Regions from separate parts of the Hymenobacter sp. 5516J-16 genome, predicted to be linked through region 2. Evidence: riboswitches for the same ligand, from Rfam matches in the RefSeq annotation. Region 2 holds a riboswitch; each other region holds the start of a gene.
The links. Region 2 has a riboswitch for S-adenosylmethionine ahead of MUN84_RS08810 (O-acetylhomoserine aminocarboxypropyltransferase/cysteine synthase family protein). Riboswitches for the same ligand answer to the same signal wherever they lie in the genome.

Region 1: linked by a shared signal. The riboswitch ahead of MUN84_RS24215 (amino acid permease) and the one ahead of MUN84_RS08810 (O-acetylhomoserine aminocarboxypropyltransferase/cysteine synthase family protein) in region 2 are both predicted to bind S-adenosylmethionine.
Region 3: linked by a shared signal. The riboswitch ahead of MUN84_RS18920 (RimK family alpha-L-glutamate ligase) and the one ahead of MUN84_RS08810 (O-acetylhomoserine aminocarboxypropyltransferase/cysteine synthase family protein) in region 2 are both predicted to bind S-adenosylmethionine.
Region 4: linked by a shared signal. The riboswitch ahead of metH (methionine synthase) and the one ahead of MUN84_RS08810 (O-acetylhomoserine aminocarboxypropyltransferase/cysteine synthase family protein) in region 2 are both predicted to bind S-adenosylmethionine.

Annotation. Positions count from the first base shown of each region.
Region 1 is NZ_CP095058.1:4,125,903-4,130,271, reverse strand. It holds gene MUN84_RS24230 (TSUP family transporter) at 1-667, shown strand, start outside; gene MUN84_RS23285 (hypothetical protein) at 823-945, shown strand; gene MUN84_RS24225 (amino acid permease C-terminal domain-containing protein) at 1,025-1,156, opposite strand; gene MUN84_RS24220 (APC family permease) at 1,168-2,043, opposite strand; gene MUN84_RS24215 (amino acid permease) at 2,043-2,477, opposite strand; SAM riboswitch class I at 2,854-2,946, opposite strand; gene MUN84_RS20445 (DUF4890 domain-containing protein) at 3,305-3,736, shown strand; gene MUN84_RS20440 (EcsC family protein) at 3,853-4,369, opposite strand, start outside.
Region 2 is NZ_CP095058.1:1,783,778-1,788,146, forward strand. It holds gene MUN84_RS08800 (lipocalin family protein) at 230-646, opposite strand; gene MUN84_RS08805 (LysM peptidoglycan-binding domain-containing protein) at 865-1,167, shown strand; SAM riboswitch class I at 1,530-1,641, shown strand; gene MUN84_RS08810 (O-acetylhomoserine aminocarboxypropyltransferase/cysteine synthase family protein) at 2,019-3,407, shown strand; gene metX (homoserine O-acetyltransferase MetX) at 3,728-4,369, shown strand, end outside.
Region 3 is NZ_CP095058.1:3,819,259-3,823,627, forward strand. It holds gene MUN84_RS18915 (LLM class flavin-dependent oxidoreductase) at 141-1,166, opposite strand; gene MUN84_RS18920 (RimK family alpha-L-glutamate ligase) at 1,187-2,203, opposite strand; SAM riboswitch class I at 2,609-2,700, opposite strand; gene MUN84_RS18925 (hypothetical protein) at 3,225-3,464, opposite strand; gene MUN84_RS18930 (hypothetical protein) at 3,614-4,369, shown strand, end outside.
Region 4 is NZ_CP095058.1:2,113,523-2,117,891, reverse strand. It holds partial or broken gene metH (methionine synthase) at 1-2,460, opposite strand, end outside; SAM riboswitch class I at 2,611-2,724, opposite strand; gene MUN84_RS10520 (OmpA family protein) at 3,088-4,200, shown strand; partial or broken gene MUN84_RS10515 (alkene reductase) at 4,365-4,369, shown strand, end outside.

The sequences.
Region 1 (4,369 bases), 2.2 Mb from region 2:
CGGCGACTTCGCCCACAAAGTGAAGTCCCTGAACGCCGTTACGGCCGAGCTGACGGGTGGGCCAGCCTACGAGTCGCCGGCGGCGGCGCGCTGGCGGCGCATTGCTACCACGGCGCTGCTGGCGTTTGCGGCCATGCTGGTGTTCAACATTCTCTCCTACTACTTCACTTGGCAGCAGGTGTGGGGCGCCGCTACCCACTCGAACACGTTCTGGCTGTTCGTGGTCATTGGGTTCGGCGCCCAGCTGATTGACGGGCTGCTGGGCATGGGGTACGGGGTTGTCACGGCCATCAGTCTGATGAGCCTGAATATTTCCCCGGCGGCGGTGAGTGCCAGCATTCATACGGCCGAAATGTTTGCCAGCGGGGCCTCGGGCTACCACCACTACCGCTTCGGCAACGTGAACAAGCGCCTGTTCAAAGTGCTCTTGATTCCGGGCGTGCTAGGAGCCATTACCGGTGCCTACCTGCTCTCGAAATTCGGGGAAACCTATGCGGCCTACGTCAAGCCGTTGCTGGCGGTGTACCTGCTGCTGCTAGGTGTGCGCATCATCTCCAAGGCCTTTTCCCAGCCCGGCCCGCGCCAGAAGCACAAGAAGCTAGGGTTGCTGGCCGCGGCCGGCGGCTTCCTGGATTCGTTTGGCGGCGGTGGCTGGGGCCGCTGGTAACCAGCACACTCATTGCCGGCGGCCGCACCCCACAGTACGTTATCGGCTCGGTCAGCGTCACGGAGTTTTTCGTCACGTTTGCCAGCGCCGTCACGTTTTTCGCTACCCTAGGTATCTCACATTGGCAGATTATTTTGGGCCTAATTGTGGGCGGCGTGGCAGCTTCTCCCCTAGCCGCCCGCCTGGCCGGCCGCATTCCGGTCCGCTGGATGTTCGTGGGCGTGGGCCTGATGGTGATTGTGTGGAGTGTGTGGGCCCTGCGGAAGGTGTTTATGTAGTACCCGGTGTGTATGAAACCACATAAAAAAGCCTCACCGATAAACCGGTGAGGCTTTTTTATGTGGTTGAGAGCCGTATCTACGCAACTTGCCGCCGCGCTTCTTGCCCTAGCTTGCTGTGCCGCTTGCCGTAGCCAAAGTAGATAGCCAGCCCGATGGCCAGCCACACGGCCAGGCGCAACCAGGTTTCCCAGGGCAGGGACACCATCATTACCAAGCAGGTTAGGATGCCCAAGATGGGCACCAGCGGCACCAGCGGCGTGCGGAAGCCGCGGGGGCATTGGGTTCTTTCTTGCGCATGATAAGCACGCCGATGCACACCATCACGAAGGCCAGCAAAGTGCCGATAGACGTCATTTCGCCAACTACCGCAATGGGCACGAATCCAGCGAATAGGGCAATAAACAAGCCCAGCAGCAGCCCCGATTGTAAGGGCGTGCCGAACCGCTCGTGCACGCGCGCAAACACCGGCGGCAGCAGCCCATCCTTGGCCATGGCAAAAAACACGCGAGTCTGGCCCAGCAAATCCACCAGAATTACGGAGGTGTAGCCGATGATGATGGCCAGAATAACGGCCGACGAAAGCCAGGCGTAGGGCGTTTTCTCGATGGCAATGGCTACAGGGGCGGCACTGTTTTTGAACTCGGTGTAGTTAGCCAGGCCCGTGAGTACGTGTCCAAATAGCACAAACAGCACCGTACAAATCAGTAGGGAGCCGATGATGCCGATGGGCATGTTTTTCTGCGGATTCTTGGTTTCCTGGGCCATGGTGGCCACAATGTCAAAGCCGATGAATACGAAGAACACCACGCCCGCCCCGCGCAGAATCCCACTCCAACCAAACTCCCCGAACTCCCCCGTATTCTGCGGAATGTAGGGCTGATAGTTGGCGGGGTCGATGTACTGCCACCCTAAGGCAATAAACACGAGCACCACCGACACTTTTAGCGTAACCACAATGGCGTTAAACCACGCTGAGCCTTTGGTGCCGCGCACTACAATCAGTGTGATAATCAACACAATAAGCATGGCCGGAATATTTACCAGACCATGTACTTCGGTGCCGTTGGCCAACTTGGCCGTCTCGAACGGCGACATCACCAGCTGCGGGGCAGGTGAATGTTGTACTTGCTTAGAAACTTCAGCAGATACTGCGACCAGCTAATGGACACGGCCGCCGCCCCCACAGAGTATTCCAGAATCAAGTCCCACCCGATAATCCAGGCAAACAGCTCGCCCATGGTAGCGTAGGCGTAGGTGTAGGCCGAGCCAGCCACGGGCACCATGGCGGCAAACTCAGCGTAGCACAGGGCTGAGAAGGCGCACCCCACGGCGGCTACCACAAACGAGAGCGTCACGGCCGGACCGGCATTGTTGGCGGCAGCAATGCCGGTCAGCGAAAACAGGCCCGCGCCGATAATTACCCCAATGCCAATGGCAATCAGGCTGAAGCCGCCCAGACTTCGTTTTAGGGTGTGGGCGCCGGTTTCGGCCGCCTCCTGCCGTAGCAGTTCCAATGATTTTTTGAGCATAAAAAGCAAGCGCCAACTTCCTGGTTGGCTGGTAAAAAAGAGTTCGGTTGTAGGACTACTCCAGGTGCCGACGGAAGGCATTGCGCACTAAGTCCGCTTGGTTATTAAACTAGGCTGTGGCGGTGCGCAAAAAATGCAAGCCAACAATTAAGCGGCTCTTAGACCGAAGCCACACCCCCAGAGAAAAACCACGGGCAACCTCACTACTACCTGTTTAGGCCAAGTAGCCATGCCGGTTACGCGGGTAGGCGACTTAACTTCAGCAGCAACAACACCCGCTGCCACACCACCGCTGCTCTCGGGCAGACGCGCGGAAGCGAGCAGTAAAAACTACGAAACGGGCACGACGGCAGGGGCAAAAGTCCACGGCTTGTTGTTTTTATATGGTCAGGAATTGGCACCGTTCCAGCAGTTGCGGATGGTTGCCGACGCGTCAGTGAGCCTGTCTCTCAGCGCCTCTGTATAAAAACAATCCTTTGGGCTAGAAAGAATTGATGGGGCAAAGGTAGAACCGGAATGCGGGTCCTGCAAACGAGAAGCTCAACGCCCGGTTTACCCTACCTACCGGCCTGGCTCAGGACCCAGGCAATAGATAAAACAACTATCTCTCTTACCTACTAACTACTTGACCGCAAGCACCTTATACGCAACGATGTATTTTCTTGGGCAAGGTTTAACCTAAAAATTTAAATTTTTTCAGAACCTGTTAAGCTCCCCTTCTGGTCAAAGTTGGCATCTGAGTTGCCTACTGACGTAGCAGAAGCACAAAAGCCTGTTCCGGACCACGGCCTGCTTCTTTCACTGAATTTAACCTATCCAACATAGCCATGAAAAAGCTCCTCGTTCTCTTCGCCGCTTTCTCCTTTTCCGTTGCCGCCGCCTCGGCCCAGACTACGCCCGTAAAAGCGGCCCACGGCCAGCACCACAAGGGCGCCAAAGCCAACAAAACGCCCGAGCAGCGCGCCGAGCAAAAAGCCAAGAGCCTAAGCCAGAAGCTCGGCCTCACGGCGGCCCAAACCGAGCAGGTGCGTCAGCTGCACTTAGCCCGCTTCCAGGAAATGCGGGCCCAGCGCACCCAAACGGCCTCGGCCGCCGATAAGCAGCAGCGCCACCAGGCCATGAAAGCCAGCAAGGATCGGTACGAAGCCCAGCTCAAGCAGATTTTGAGCGCCGAGCAGTACACTAAGTATGCGCAGCTACAGGCACAAAAGCAGGCCAAGCACAAAGGCCAGCACGAGCAGCGCAAAGCCAAAAGCTAAACCTGTTGTTCCCTAAAAAAAGCCCCGTTTCCTTGCAGGAGATGGGGCTTTTCTGTTGGTGTAGCATCCGCGTGTACTGGCTTTAGGCTGAGTGGGGCCAGCATTCATTGAGCTGTTCAGGTCACGGGAACAGGGGTAGCGGGGGTAGCTTCGTTGGCGGCGTGTAGCCACCGCAGGCGGTAGCAGTTCATGGCCGTATCACCGAGCTGCTCTAGCAGGCGGTAGTTGGCCACGGCGCCCACGGCGGCCCCAATGACGGGCACCAGTTGGGCCATCTTGGCTAAGTCGATGTAGTCGCGGTACTCCTGTTGGAAGGTGCGCCAGTCGAACTCGTGCACGTCGGTGGGCAGGGTGTGGCGGTAAGCGTCCCAGTTGGCCACGCGCTGGTACACGTCGTTGCGAGTGTGCTGGCTGCTGAACGCCAGTTGAAAGATGTGAAGCAAAAACAGGCGCTCAGTATAGTCGCGCACATCGTAGCCATACAGCGCCGCTACGTCGAACAGAAATTTTAGCTTCAGGCCCAGCAGCAGCGGAAAGTCGGCCAGCCCGAGCAGGAAGCCACCGGCCCCGGTCACGGCGCCCTCGGCGGCAGCCGTGTTGCGGTAGTAGCGCAGGGTGCTGCGCACGGCCGCC
Region 2 (4,369 bases):
GTACCTATTGAATGATTAATATTCCTGTTACTTTTTTAAAGTTTAACCAAAGATATATAAGAATATAAGTTACAGGGTACCCGGTAGTAATTCATCCGAGAGCTGCCCATAAAAGCATATCGCAAAAGCGGCCAACCTCAGCATACTGCCTGTACCGAATGGTCATAAAAAAACCTCTCCGTTGAATACAGAGAGGCTTTTTTGTTGCGAAGCGAAAAGATACCAGCGCTTATTCTTTTTCAAGGCGCAGCTCAGCACCCTCGGGGCTACGGAGCGTGAGCTTGTCGTCGGTGAGCGTTACTACGTCGAAGGTGTTGCTCTGGGCAGCTCCATCAGGCGTCATAGTGATTTTCTTACCGGCCTGGTCAAACTCATACTTGCCATTTACGGCACCAGCAGGAGAGGTCATGTTATACTGCTTGTTGGCAAAGAAGGTGATGCGCTCATCCTCCTGAGCATCCGTCTGTTTTACTTTGTCACCGCTGGCGCTCAGCTCTTTATCGGTTTTCCAAACTTTGCTTTCGGTGCCATACAGCATGTTCACGCCTTCTACTTTGCCTTCTTTGCTGCCGCAGGAAGCAGTGAAAAGTACCAGTAACATGAGCAGGCTAGCTAGGTAGCGCAAGGGAGCGGAATTAGTTTTCATGGGGCAGGGAGATAAGTTAAAATGAGGGAGAAATACCACCAAGCAGGACACTTGGTATTGCGCCTCTTACGGGGCAATTCCGCAAGATGTTCAGCCTAGAATTATGCGCATGCGCCGGATACAACTTATTGTTGGCCTTGGCGTAAGAGCCAAAACCGACGCCCTTTTCCTGCCCTGCAAGTCGGTCGTTTCTTCCACATTTACTTGCATTTACCACTATGGGACTGTTTGATTTCCTTTCCAACGACGGCGAAAAAAAACCCGTTGCTCCTGCTCCTAAACCTGCCGCTGGCGGCGCCACCGATTTCTTCGGCAACGCTAACCAGCCCGCTGCCCAGCCGGCAGCTGCTCAGGCCGACAAATACACGGTAGTAAGCGGCGATTCGCTTTCTAAAATTGCCAAGAACCACTACGGTGACGCCTCCAAGTGGCATCAGATATACGATGCCAATAAGGCAACCATCGGCGCCAATCCCGACCACATTGAGGTAGGCCAGGTGTTGACTTTACCTAAGATTTAAGCCTAGGCTATATCTAGAAATTATCCTAAAAAGCCACTCATAAACGAGTGGCTTTTTTTGTGGCCTACCCATGCTTTTTCGTACGAGTATGTTTGCGGTAACGGACAGGCGCATGCCAAATTTTTCCGATAACGTAGAGAGTTGTAGTTCTTGCAACTAGCTTTATGAGATAGAGCAACGGATACTTTGTGTTTGAAAATCAGCGGCTTGAATCGTCGTATTGGCTTTAGCACCTTCTAAGGGCTGTAGTCAGCCACCGCGGTAAAAAATTTTGCTACCCTATTGCATATATCAAAACCGCTGCTATACCTTTGCAATACCAACCCGGTACTCCCCCGCTCGCGGCGGGGTAGTTTTCATAAGATTTATACAGAAGCGGCGAGAGAACAGGCTCCCTGACCCGCTGGCAACCTTCGACCGCGCGAAAGGTGCCAATTCCTGCCCGACCAGCTTAGCTGGCGGGGCATATAACTCAGGAGTACCATGGAAAACACCCTCGCTTTCGCCCCTTTCTACCCCACTGCCTTGGTCGCTTTGTTGCGCCCTACCAGGTCGTGGGGTTTCTGTGTTTCGGTAGCTGCTCCAGCTTTCCGGCGAATGCGAATGCGCTGCTGTAGCGCGTGTTGTTGCTGTTGCTAGCCTGGCTCCCGGCTAGCTAATCCCTTCCTCTTTCTTGGCCTGATTCTGCGGTGACCCACAGTGGCACCCGAGGCCCGCCTGCATCCCCAATCAGCTTCAGAAGCACTTTCTGACTGGTTCCGGTGCGGCCCCCGCTGCGCCTCATCGTGGCTTTCTCTTCGCGTTTTCGCTCCCTCATTTCCTGTCCAAACGGTCTTTAACCCAGCCTTGCCATGTCCACGCAGAACCTCCACTTCGAGACCCTACAACTCCACGCCGGCCAGCAGCCCGACCCCGTAACTGGTTCCCGCGCCGTACCGCTCTACCAAACTACCAGCTACGTGTTCAAAAATGCCGAGCACGGGGCCAACCTGTTTGCCCTGAAGGAGTTCGGCAACATCTACACCCGCCTGATGAACCCCACCACCGACGTGTTCGAGCAGCGTGTGGCGGCTCTGGAGGGCGGAGTAGCAGCTCTGGCGGTTTCCTCGGGGCAGGCGGCGCAGTTCATTGCCCTCAACAACATTCTGCAGGCCGGCGACAATTTTGTGAGCACCACGCACCTGTATGGCGGCACCTACAACCAGTTCAAGGTAGCGTTTAAGCGCTTGGGTATTGAGGTGCGCTTCGCCGATGGCGACCAGCCGGAGAAGTTTGAGGCCCTGATAAACGAGAATACCAAGGCCATCTACCTGGAAACCATTGGCAATCCGAGCTTTAGCATCCCGGACTTTGAGCGCATTGCCGCCATTGCCGACAAGCACGATCTGCCCCTCATCGTGGACAATACGTTTGGTGCGGGCGGCTACCTGTTTCGGCCCCTGGAGCACGGCGCCCACATTGTGGTAGAATCGGCGACGAAGTGGATTGGCGGCCACGGCACCTCTATTGGGGGCGTGATTGTGGACGGCGGCACATATGACTTTGGCAATGGCAAGTTCCCGCAGTTTACGGAGCCTTCCGAGGGCTACCACGGGCTGGTGTTCAATGATGTATTCGGGAAAGGCGGGCCGTTTGGCAACATTGCCTTTATCATTCGGGCCCGGGTGGAAGGCCTACGCGACTTCGGTCCTTCCCAAAGCCCATTTAATGCCTGGCAGCTGATTCAGGGCCTGGAAACGCTGAGCCTGCGCGTAGACCGCACCGTAGAAAACGCCCTGCGCGTGGCTACCTGGCTGGAGCAGCACCCGCAGGTAGAAGCCGTGAACTACCCCGGCCTCAAGAGCAGCCCCTACCACACCCTGGCCCAGAAATACCTGAAGCGCGGCTACGGCGGGGTGCTCACCTTCGCCATCAAAGGCTCCAAGGAAACGGCCACGCAGTTTATTGATAATCTGAAACTGGTCAGCCACCTAGCCAACGTGGGCGACGCCAAAACGCTCATCATTCAGCCCTCGGCTACTACCCACCAGCAGCTTTCCGAAGAGGAGCAGCGCGCCGCCGGCGTGACGCCTACCCTCCTGCGTCTCTCGGTGGGCATTGAGCATTTTGATGATATCCGGGCCGACCTGGCCCAGGCCTTTGACGCGGTGCGCAATGTAGCCGCTCAGCCCACTGATGCGGCCGGTAGCACGCTGTTGCCGGAGCCAGAACTCGAACACGCCGCTACGCTGGAAGTCTAGCACTTGAGAGGGGTTGATGTCCGGCGGCAGGTGAGAGAGCCGCCGGGCAGCAGCTTCCAGCCACGCGGTAAGCGGGCCGGTGCCGACGTTTTTTGTGAGAGAGGAACCATCGGAACATACGCCGCCCGCACCTGGCCGGGGCGGAGCCGGGCAGAATCGGCTCCGCCTGCGGGCTAAGATATAATCGAATGAACCCGAATGCCGCGCGAAGTTTCCTTTCGCGCATGGTTAAACGCTCCTCGTTGCCCTGGCGCGCCCCTGGCAACTACCCGCGAAGCAGCTTCCGACTTCGCTTTCCTTTGAACCGCGCTCCTTATTCCATGTCTTCCGAAGAACCACACCTGTTCCGTCTGCCCCGGCCCCTGCGGCTGGAAAGCGGCGCTGCCCTACCCCGGGTGGAGGTTACCTACCATACCTACGGCCGCCTCAACGCGGCCCGCGACAATGTGGTGTGGGTGTGTCACGCCCTCACGGCCAATGCCGATGTGCTAAGCTGGTGGCCCGGTTTATTTGGCGCGGGTTGTCACTTCGATCCGGCCGACTGGTTTATTGTGTGTGCCAACGTGTTGGGCTCCTGCTACGGCACTACCGGCCCGCTTACCCCGGACCCGCTCACGGAGCACCTAGCCTACCAGCACTTCCCGCTCCTGACTATTCGGGATATGGTGGCTGCGCACGAGGCCCTGCGGGAACATTTGGCCCTGACGTCGGTGCACACCCTCATTGGCGGTTCGCTAGGGGGGCAGCAGGCGGTGGAGTGGGCCGTACAGCGGCCCGAGCTATTCGAGAACCTGGTGCTACTGGCTACCAGCGCCCGACATTCGGCCTGGGGCATTGCCTTCAATGAAGCCCAGCGCCTGGCCATTTTCGCCGACCCTACTTACGAAACGGCTACCCCCACGGGCGGCGCGACGGGCTTGCGCGCGGCCCGCGCCGTGGCCCTGCTCAGCTACCGCAGCCCC
Region 3 (4,369 bases), 2.0 Mb from region 2:
GGATAGCACCACAACGGTGTCAACTGGTGGCGTTGCAATGGTAAAATAAGCCCCTCCCCACCGGGGAGGGGTTGGGGTGGGGTCACCAAAAAGGCCCCGCTGTCTACCAGCGGGGCCTTTTCCATACGTGTCAGCTTCTATTACGCCAGCACTTGAATCACGGCTTCGGAGAACCGCTCCATTTCTTCCAGCTGGGGGCTGCACTGGAGCAGGAACAGGTCCACACCAACCTCCTCGAAGGCACCGATACGGTCGGCTACTTGCTGGGGCGTGCCGGTGAGGCCGGAACGCAGGCCGCGGTTGGAAACCGAGTAATCCTGCAAGGAAACCTGGTTTTCGAGCTGGGTGCCGGCCAGCCACTGCTGGTAGTTTTTGTAGCCGGCGGCCGAGCCTTGCACGTTGGTGATGCGGTCCAGCTCCTTTTTTACTTCGGCTTCAGTGTTGCGCACGATGCTGTAGGCGGCTACCCCGAACTTCATGGGCGGCAAGTTCAGCCGGTCGCGGCGCTCCTGCAGGTCCTGGATGCGGCGCCCGATGGCGGCGGGCTCGTCGCCGTGCATCACGTAGCCGTCGCACTGGGCGGCAATGAGGTTCTTGGCAGCTTCCGACTCGCCGCCGGCGTAAATGAACGGCCGCGGGCGCGACACGGGCTTGGGCTGCAGAATGGAATCGGTGACCTTGTAGAACTTGCCTTCGAAGGTGAAGTGGTCCTGCTTCCAGAGGTTGTCGACTACGTGCAGCCACTCGGCGGTGCGAGCGTACCGGTCATCGTGCTGCTCGAAGTGCACGCCGTACTTCTTGGCCTCATCCTGCCACCACGACGACACCACGTTCAAACTCAAGCGTCCGTTGCTGATGTGGTCGATGTTGGCGGCCTGCTTGGCTAGGAGGGCTGGGGAGTGGAAGGTAGGCCGCACAGCCACCATCAGCTCAATTTTTTTGGTGACGGCCGCCAGGGCTGCCGCCGTGCTCCAGGCATCCAGCGAGGGCGCTTCCTCGCCCTTAATGTCGTTGAGGTTCAGCTCGGCAATCAGGGACAGGTCGTAGCCTAGGTCCTCGCTGCGCTGGGCCAGCGTTTTCACGTAGTCCCAGTCGGCGCGCATGTTTTCGTCCTCTACGTTGCGCAGCCACCCGCCAAAAACGGGCATCCAATATCCGTACCGCATGGCTTAGTGAATAGAAGCCGCTACCGGCTGTTGGGTGGAGAATACGGCATCAGTGGCCGCCGGCTGGCTACCGGGGTTGGGGCGCCAATCTGGGTTTCGAGGTAGTCCACAAAGCGGGCGTAGGGGTCGAAGCCTACCACGTTCACGGCGTCGGCCACGAAGTTGGACAGGGCGTTGATGTCGTAGAACAGTACGTCGCCGGTGCGGTCGTCAATCAGGTACTCGATGCCTCCCACGTCGATTTTGGCGGCGGCCACAATGCGCTCCACGGCTTCCACTACCTCAGCCGGGGGCGTGAAAGCTTCTACCTGAATGCCTTTCTTGGGGGCCTCGGTGAGGCAGAAGTCGCCGGCGGCGGGCTCCTCCGGAATCTGGCAGATTTCGGCGGGGCACAGGTTGAAGCTCTCCCCAGTGGTGTACACCTTCATGGCGTAGAGGAACTTGCCGTTCAGAGTTTCCACGCGGTGAATGTTGCCGCCGCGGGGCGTCACGTACTCCTGCACCAGGGCCGTCTGGTCGATGCCCAGGTCGATTTGCCCGGCCGCCACGGCGGCTTCTACGCCCTCTATCGTGTCGAAGCGGATGATGCCCGCGCCGCTACCCCCGATGTTTACTTTTACCACGATGGGGAATTGCAGCTGGCGGGCCGCATCGGGCACGCGAGAGGCGTGGTTAATTACGAAAGACTTCGGAAACTTCAGGCCCAGCGAGGCAAACAGGCTGAGCTGGCGGGCCTTGTTGGTTTCGATGGCCGTAGCGCCCGAGCCGTTGATGATGCGGGTACCAATGCGCTCCAGGTGGGTAGCGTAACCGGCCGTATGGAAGATGCCCTGACCGTGGCCGCGCAGGTAGGCCGAGGAGCTCATGCGGTTGACTACCAGCGAGTAGCGACTCTCGGTTTCCAGCGGGTCGAAGAGGTGGTGGGCGGCGTCGATTTTCTCGTAGGGCAGGCCGCGGCGGTCCAGCTCGGCAAACAGAGGCTTAAACCACTCGGGGTGTTCGAAATAAATGCCAATCGGCTTCACAGACTGTGACATGCGAGGAGAATGAAGAACTAGAAAGTAGAAATCAGCGGAAGTTGCCGCCCTCATTCGGGCAGCAAAACAGGCAAGCCCGGACGGGGTAGGGGCTGGCGGAAAGGCGCGGGCAAACCGAGAAACCGGAGCTTGGGTGCGCGAAACGAGGTAGGAAGAAAAGCCCCGCGGGGAAAGTAGCAGCGCTACTGGGCTGGTCTACTTAGGGAGGAAATAGTCAGGTAGTAGTTTTACCAGCAGCGCATTGCGCGCAAAGAGCCAGCGGCAAAAGCAGTACCCAGCGGTTCTTACCTACCCAACCAGCGGCGTACAGACCGCCCAACAACACGTGCCACAACATCCATGCTGTACGGAAGCAGGGGTGGCGGGAGCGGGGGCGAAGTGCGGGAAGCGGTTCACGGTACGTTGTTTTTATATGGTCAGGAGTTGGCACCGTTTCAGTCTTACTGAAGGTTGCCGGCGTTTCGTCGAGCCTGTCTCTCCACGCCTCTGTATAAAAACAATCCTTTCAGGTAAAGAATTGAGTGGGGCAAAGGTAAACCCGCTGGGTCCACACTGCCAAATTTTCTTTGGCCAGTGGCGCTGGCGTCGGGCGAGAGGTCCGGGCAAAGCCTGGTGAGCCATGCCGCGTGCCCCCGAAGCTAGCGGGAGGGAAACCAGTGCAGGCCGCCGGGAGGATTTGCGGGCCAAAAGCTGCGCTACCTACTCCAATTCAGCGGACAAGCCTGGTTGACTTATGCATGTTGATAGTCAGGAAATTATGTTGGGCTGTTATTGAGGTAAAAATGGATGTAATTAATTTTTATTATGAATATTTATATAAATCTTTATACATATTGCTGTTCAATAGGTGCCCGTCGGGCGTGTTCAATTTCCCCACCAGTTATACCGTATTCGCATGAAAAAAACCGGAGTACTCATGGCCGCTCTCCTGACCAGCGGCGCTGCCATTGCGCAGGACAACACCCAAACCTCCACCAGCTACGGCAGCAACAACCGCGTGACGGTGGAGCAAACGGGCCGCTCAAACACGGCCATTGCCCGCCAGAACGACGCGGCCGTGAATGGGGGCAGTAGCAGTGGCAATAATAACGAGGTGACCCAGACCCAGGCCGGCAGCCAGCATGTGGCTCAAACCGACCAGATGGGTAACCGCCAGCAGGCCGTGCAGGTGCAGCTTTCGGATGTGAGCCGGGGCGCTAATGGGGCCCGCATCCGGCAGGGCTCCACTGCCGCGAACAGCGACGGCAACTACGCCAGCCAATACCAGGGGGCTTCAGCCATAGTGCTTCCATTGAGCAGGCAAGCGGGGCCAACTATGCCACCCAAAACCAAAGCGGCCGCAATGCTTTTGCTACCATTTTTCAGAGCACAGGCAATAACAACCGCGCCACTCAGGACCAGAATACCAATGTGTTCGGAGGTACTGCCGCGGCCCGGCAGTTGGGGGCTAACAACACCTCTAGCCAGCAGCAGAACAGCTCTGGCCAGTCGGCCTCGGCTAGCGTGCTGCAGCAGGGCGACAATAATGCGGCCAGCCAGCAGCAGCAGAACCTGAGTGGCATCATGAGCGCCAGCATTGGTCAGCTGGGCAACAACAATGCGGCAGCGCAGGCGCAGAGCAGCCAGGGCAGTGCGTCTTCTTCGGTCTTCATTCAGCAAACCGGCAACAACAACGCCGCTACGCAAACGCAAAACCACTCCGGTTCTTTCGGCACCGTGGCGGCCACGGCCACCCAAACTGGCAACAACAACGCCGCTACCCAAAGCCAGACGGGCGTGATGTCAGTAAGCGCTGCGGCTACTCAGAATGGCAACCGCAACGAGGCCACCCAAACGCAGGTCAATACAGCATTTTCGGGGGCAACTGTTCTGCAGATGGGCAATAACAACACGGCCACGCAGCGCCAGCAAAACGCCGGCTTTGTACAGGCTGCCATTGAGCAGGAGGGTAACCGCAACGCAGCTACCCAGAGTCAGCAAGGGGAGTATCACGAGGCAGTAGTAGAGCAGACGGGCAACCGCAATACGGCCCTGCAGGACCAGCAGGTAGGCGGCTCCGCCAGCTTCCCCACTCGCTCGGGCAACTACGGCTACATCAGCCAGGAAGCCAACGACTCCTACGCCCGCCAGGTCCAGGTAGGAAACAGCAACGATGCCCGCACCTAC
Region 4 (4,369 bases), 330 kb from region 2:
CATCTAAGCTCGGGGTGATGAGGCCACTCAGGCCGATGACGTCCACCTGTTGCTTCTGGGCTTCGTCCAGAATCTTTTCCAGGGGCACCATCACGCCCAGGTCCACGATGTCGAAGTTATTGCAGGCCAGCACTACACCCACGATGTTCTTGCCGATGTCGTGCACGTCGCCTTTCACTGTGGCCAGCAATATTTTACCGGCCGTTTGCCGGTCGCCGCTTTGCTTGTCGGCCAGTAGGTAGGGCTCCAGGTAGGCCACGGCTTTCTTCATCACGCGTGCCGATTTCACGACCTGGGGCAGGAACATTTTGCCCGCGCCAAACAAGTCACCCACTACGTTCATGCCGGCCATCAGCGGGCCTTCAATCACCTCCAGTGGCCTGGCTACTTGCTGGCGCACCTGCTCGGTGTCCTCGTCAATAAACTCCGTAATACCTTTTACCAGGGCGTGCTGCAGGCGCTCGGCTACGGGCAGGCTACGCCAGGCGTCGGCTACTACCTCCGTTTTGTCCTTCTGCTTTACCGTGTCGGCGAAGTCTACGAGGCGCTCGGTGGCGTCGGGGCGACGGTTCAGGAGCACGTCTTCCACCAATTCCAGCAGGTCCTTCGGCACTTCGTCGTACACGGCCAGCTGGCTGGGGTTCACAATGCCCATATCCAAGCCGGCCCGGATGGCGTGGTAGAGGAAGGCCGAATGCATGGCCTCGCGCACTACATCGTTGCCGCGGAAGGAGAAGCTGATGTTGCTGACGCCGCCGCTGGTGAGGGCGCCGGGCAGGTTCTGCTTGATCCACCGCACGGCCTCGATGAAGTCTAGGGCGTAGTTGCGGTGCTCCTCCATGCCGGTGCCCACCGTCAGGATGTTGGGGTCGAAGATGATGTCCTCGGCCGGGAAGCCGACTTCATTTACCAGAATATCGTAGCTGCGCCGGCAGATGTCGATGCGCTTTTCCAGGGTATCGGCCTGGCCGTTCTCATCGAAGGCCATGACCACCATGGCGGCGCCGTAAGCTCGCACGGTGCGGGCCCGCTCCTTGAAGGTTTCCTCGCCTTCTTTCAAGGAAATGGAGTTGACGATGCTCTTGCCTTGCACACACTTAAGGCCGGCTTCCAGCACGCTCCACTTCGAAGAGTCCAGCATAATCGGCACCCGCGAAATGTCGGGCTCCGAGGCAATTAGGTGCAGGAAGGTGGTCATGGCCTGCTCCGAGTCGAGCATGCCTTCGTCCATGTTCACGTCGATGACCTGGGCACCGCCTTCCACCTGGTCGCGGGCTACTTGCAGGGCGGCCTCGTAGTTACCGGTCCGGATAAGGCGGGCAAAGGCGCGGGAGCCGGTCACGTTGCACCGCTCGCCCACGTTCACAAACAGGCTGTCGGGGGTGATGTTGAACGGTTCGAGGCCGGCGAGGCGGGTTACCCCACCCCGGCCCCTCCCCGGTGGGGAGGGGTGCCAGACATGTTGGTTATCCTATCAGCAGAAGCTAATCTAAGCTCCTCCCCACCGGGGAGGGGTTGGGGTGAGGCCAACCTCCGCGGTTCGTACCGCTCCGCCAGCTTGCTTAGCTCGCCGATGTGCTGGGGCGTGGTGCCGCAACATCCACCTACCACCGTCACGAGGCCTTCCTTGAGGTAGTTTTCCACCACGCCCGCAAATTCCTGGGCCGACTCGTCGTAGCCGCCGAAGGCATTCGGGAGGCCAGCGTTGGGGTAGGCGGAAATGTGCACGTCGGCAATGCGGCTCAGCTCCTTGATGTACACCTGCAGCTGGTCGGCGCCGAGGGCGCAGTTCAAACCCACGCTCAGCAGAGGCAAGTGGCGAATGGAGTTCCAGAAAGCCTCCACCGTCTGGCCAGAAAGGGTGCGGCCGGAAGCGTCGGTGATGGTACCGGAAATCATGATGGGCACTACCCGGCCACCTTCGTCGAAGAACTTCTGCACCGCGTACAGCGCCGCCTTGGCGTTCAGGGTGTCGAAGATGGTTTCAATGAGCAGGGCGTCGGAGCCGCCTTCCACGAGGCCGCGCACTTGCTCATGGTAGGCGGTAGCCAGCTCATCGAAGGTCACGGCCCGGAAGCCGGGACGGTTTACGTCGGGTGACAGGGAGGCAGTGCGGTTGGTGGGCCCGATGGCGCCGGCCACGAAGCGAGGTTTGGCGGGGTTCTGAGCTGTAAATTCGTCGGCTACCTCCCGGGCTATGCGCGCCGACTCATAGTTCAACTCATACACGATGTCCTCCAGGCCGTAGTCGGCCTGGGCGATGGTGGTGCCGCTGAACGTGTTGGTTTCCACCATGTCGGCCCCGGCCGCAAAGTAATCGGCGTGAATGCCCCTGATGATGTCGGGGCGGGTGAGGCTGAGCAGGTCGTTGTTGCCGCGCAGGGGTTTGGGATGATTCGCGAAGCGGGTGCCCCGGAAATCAGCCTCTTCCAGCTTGTGACGCTGAATCATGGTGCCCATGGCGCCGTCCAGAATCAGGACGCGCTGGGCCAGGATGTCGTGCAGCGGGAGTGGGGGCGGTGGAGGGTCGTCGACATATCGGCTCTTCTAAGAAAATCGGCAGCAAAAAAGTGCCTATCCAGAAAGAGCCGCGTGGGGGCGCGAGTCCTGTTCTTATCTTCTTCCAAACCGCCCAAGCGGCCTGGAAAGGGAATTAGCACCTTGTTTTATTTCAGGTTGCTAAGACGTCGTTGGGCCCAATCCCTCGGTCTTTCTGGATAAGTAACAGGGCGAAGATACAACTGGAATCTTCGAAATTCAATCCGGGAAGTTTTGGGAGGGAGGTAGAGGCATTCGCTTTCAGGCTGCACGCCTGCAGAAGACGCGACGCTTCGCGTCTCAGTCGTTGCTGAAGTTGTTTAACTCACATCGTCCAATGCTTACTGCTCACCGACACGACGTGGAGTGTCGCGTTTCTACAGGCGGGTAGCAACAGCAAGTTGGTGGCTTGCTGCACGGTTTGCTTCGCAGAAGTATATAGGCTTAGCTGAATGGTTCGTTGTACGGAATGGGCCTGCTCATTGAATAAAGTTCGTGCGGCCTGGCATTTTGTTCATTTTGTGGTCAATACGTTAGATGTCTGCGACTATGATGCTATCCTCTCTGTGTCAGAAATTGTTAGCGGGCTGCTTATGCCTGCTGAGCAGCTGGACGCTGGCTCAACACCAGGCCGGCTCGGGCTTGCGTGGACAGTACTACGAGGGTAAAAAGTTTGAGAAGCTAGTGCTGACTCGCACCGATGCAGCAATCGACTTCAATTGGACTGTTGGGCCCAGCGGCAACCACTTTGTGTCGCCGGGACCGGGCGTGCCGGGCGAGTACTTCTCGGTGCGTTGGGCAGGCCACGTATATGCCCCGGTAACGGGGGTGTACACCTTCCAGATTGCTACCGACGACGGGATGCGCGTCTGGATCGGCGGGAAGAAAGTGCTGGATTCCTGGCACGATCAGCCCGTAACGGTTTCCACAACCCACCTGAAAATGAAAGCTGGGAGCTACTACGCCTTGCGGGTGGAATACTACCAGAGCGACCGGGACTCGCGGGCACTACTAGCCTGGCAGCTACCCGATTTCAACACGTTCAACGAACCGCAGCCCATTCCAGCGGCTAATCTGTACTCCACTCTGCCCACCAATATTTTACTTCTCGTGGAGGCTACGCCGCCCCAGCCCAAGGCCGCGGCCTCCGTTCCGGCGGCTGCTTCCGGCGGCAAGCCGAAGCCGATTGCAAAGCCGGCCCGCGCAGCTAGCAGCCCAGCGCCCGTAGCTGCGGCCAAACCTAAATCAGCCGTGGTGCCGGTAGTGACCAGAGCAGCGCCCGCAAAAGCCGACACCGCCACCGCCCAGCTACCCGACCTAACGGCGCTGAGCAAAGGCGCGGCCGTAACGCTGCCCAACCTCTACTTTACCCAGAGCACGGCGGCTTTGCTGCCCGGCTCGCGCCCTACCCTGAATGCCCTGGCTCGCACGCTGCGCGCCCAGCCCACCATGCAGCTGGAAATAGCCGGCCACACCGATAACGTAGGCGAAGCCGCCCTGAACCTGCGCCTCTCCGAGCAGCGGGCCCGGGTGGTGCGGCAGTACCTCGTGCAGCAGGGCATCGACCCGGTGCGGCTTACGGCCCGCGGCTACGGCGGCACACGGCCAGTGGCCAATAACCGCGACCCGCAGCAGCGCCCCGCAACCGGCGCGTGGAGGTAGTGGTGCAATAGGTTGAGCAGTAACGCCCTATAGAACTATCCTTGCAAGTGGAACGAGGAGCCTGGGAATTCAGAGGCGAAACTCAGATTCTTCCTTCCACATTGGAAGGACAGTTTTTGCTTTTTGTCAGGACGGTGAAAACATTGGTGTATAGACATTAGTTGATGGG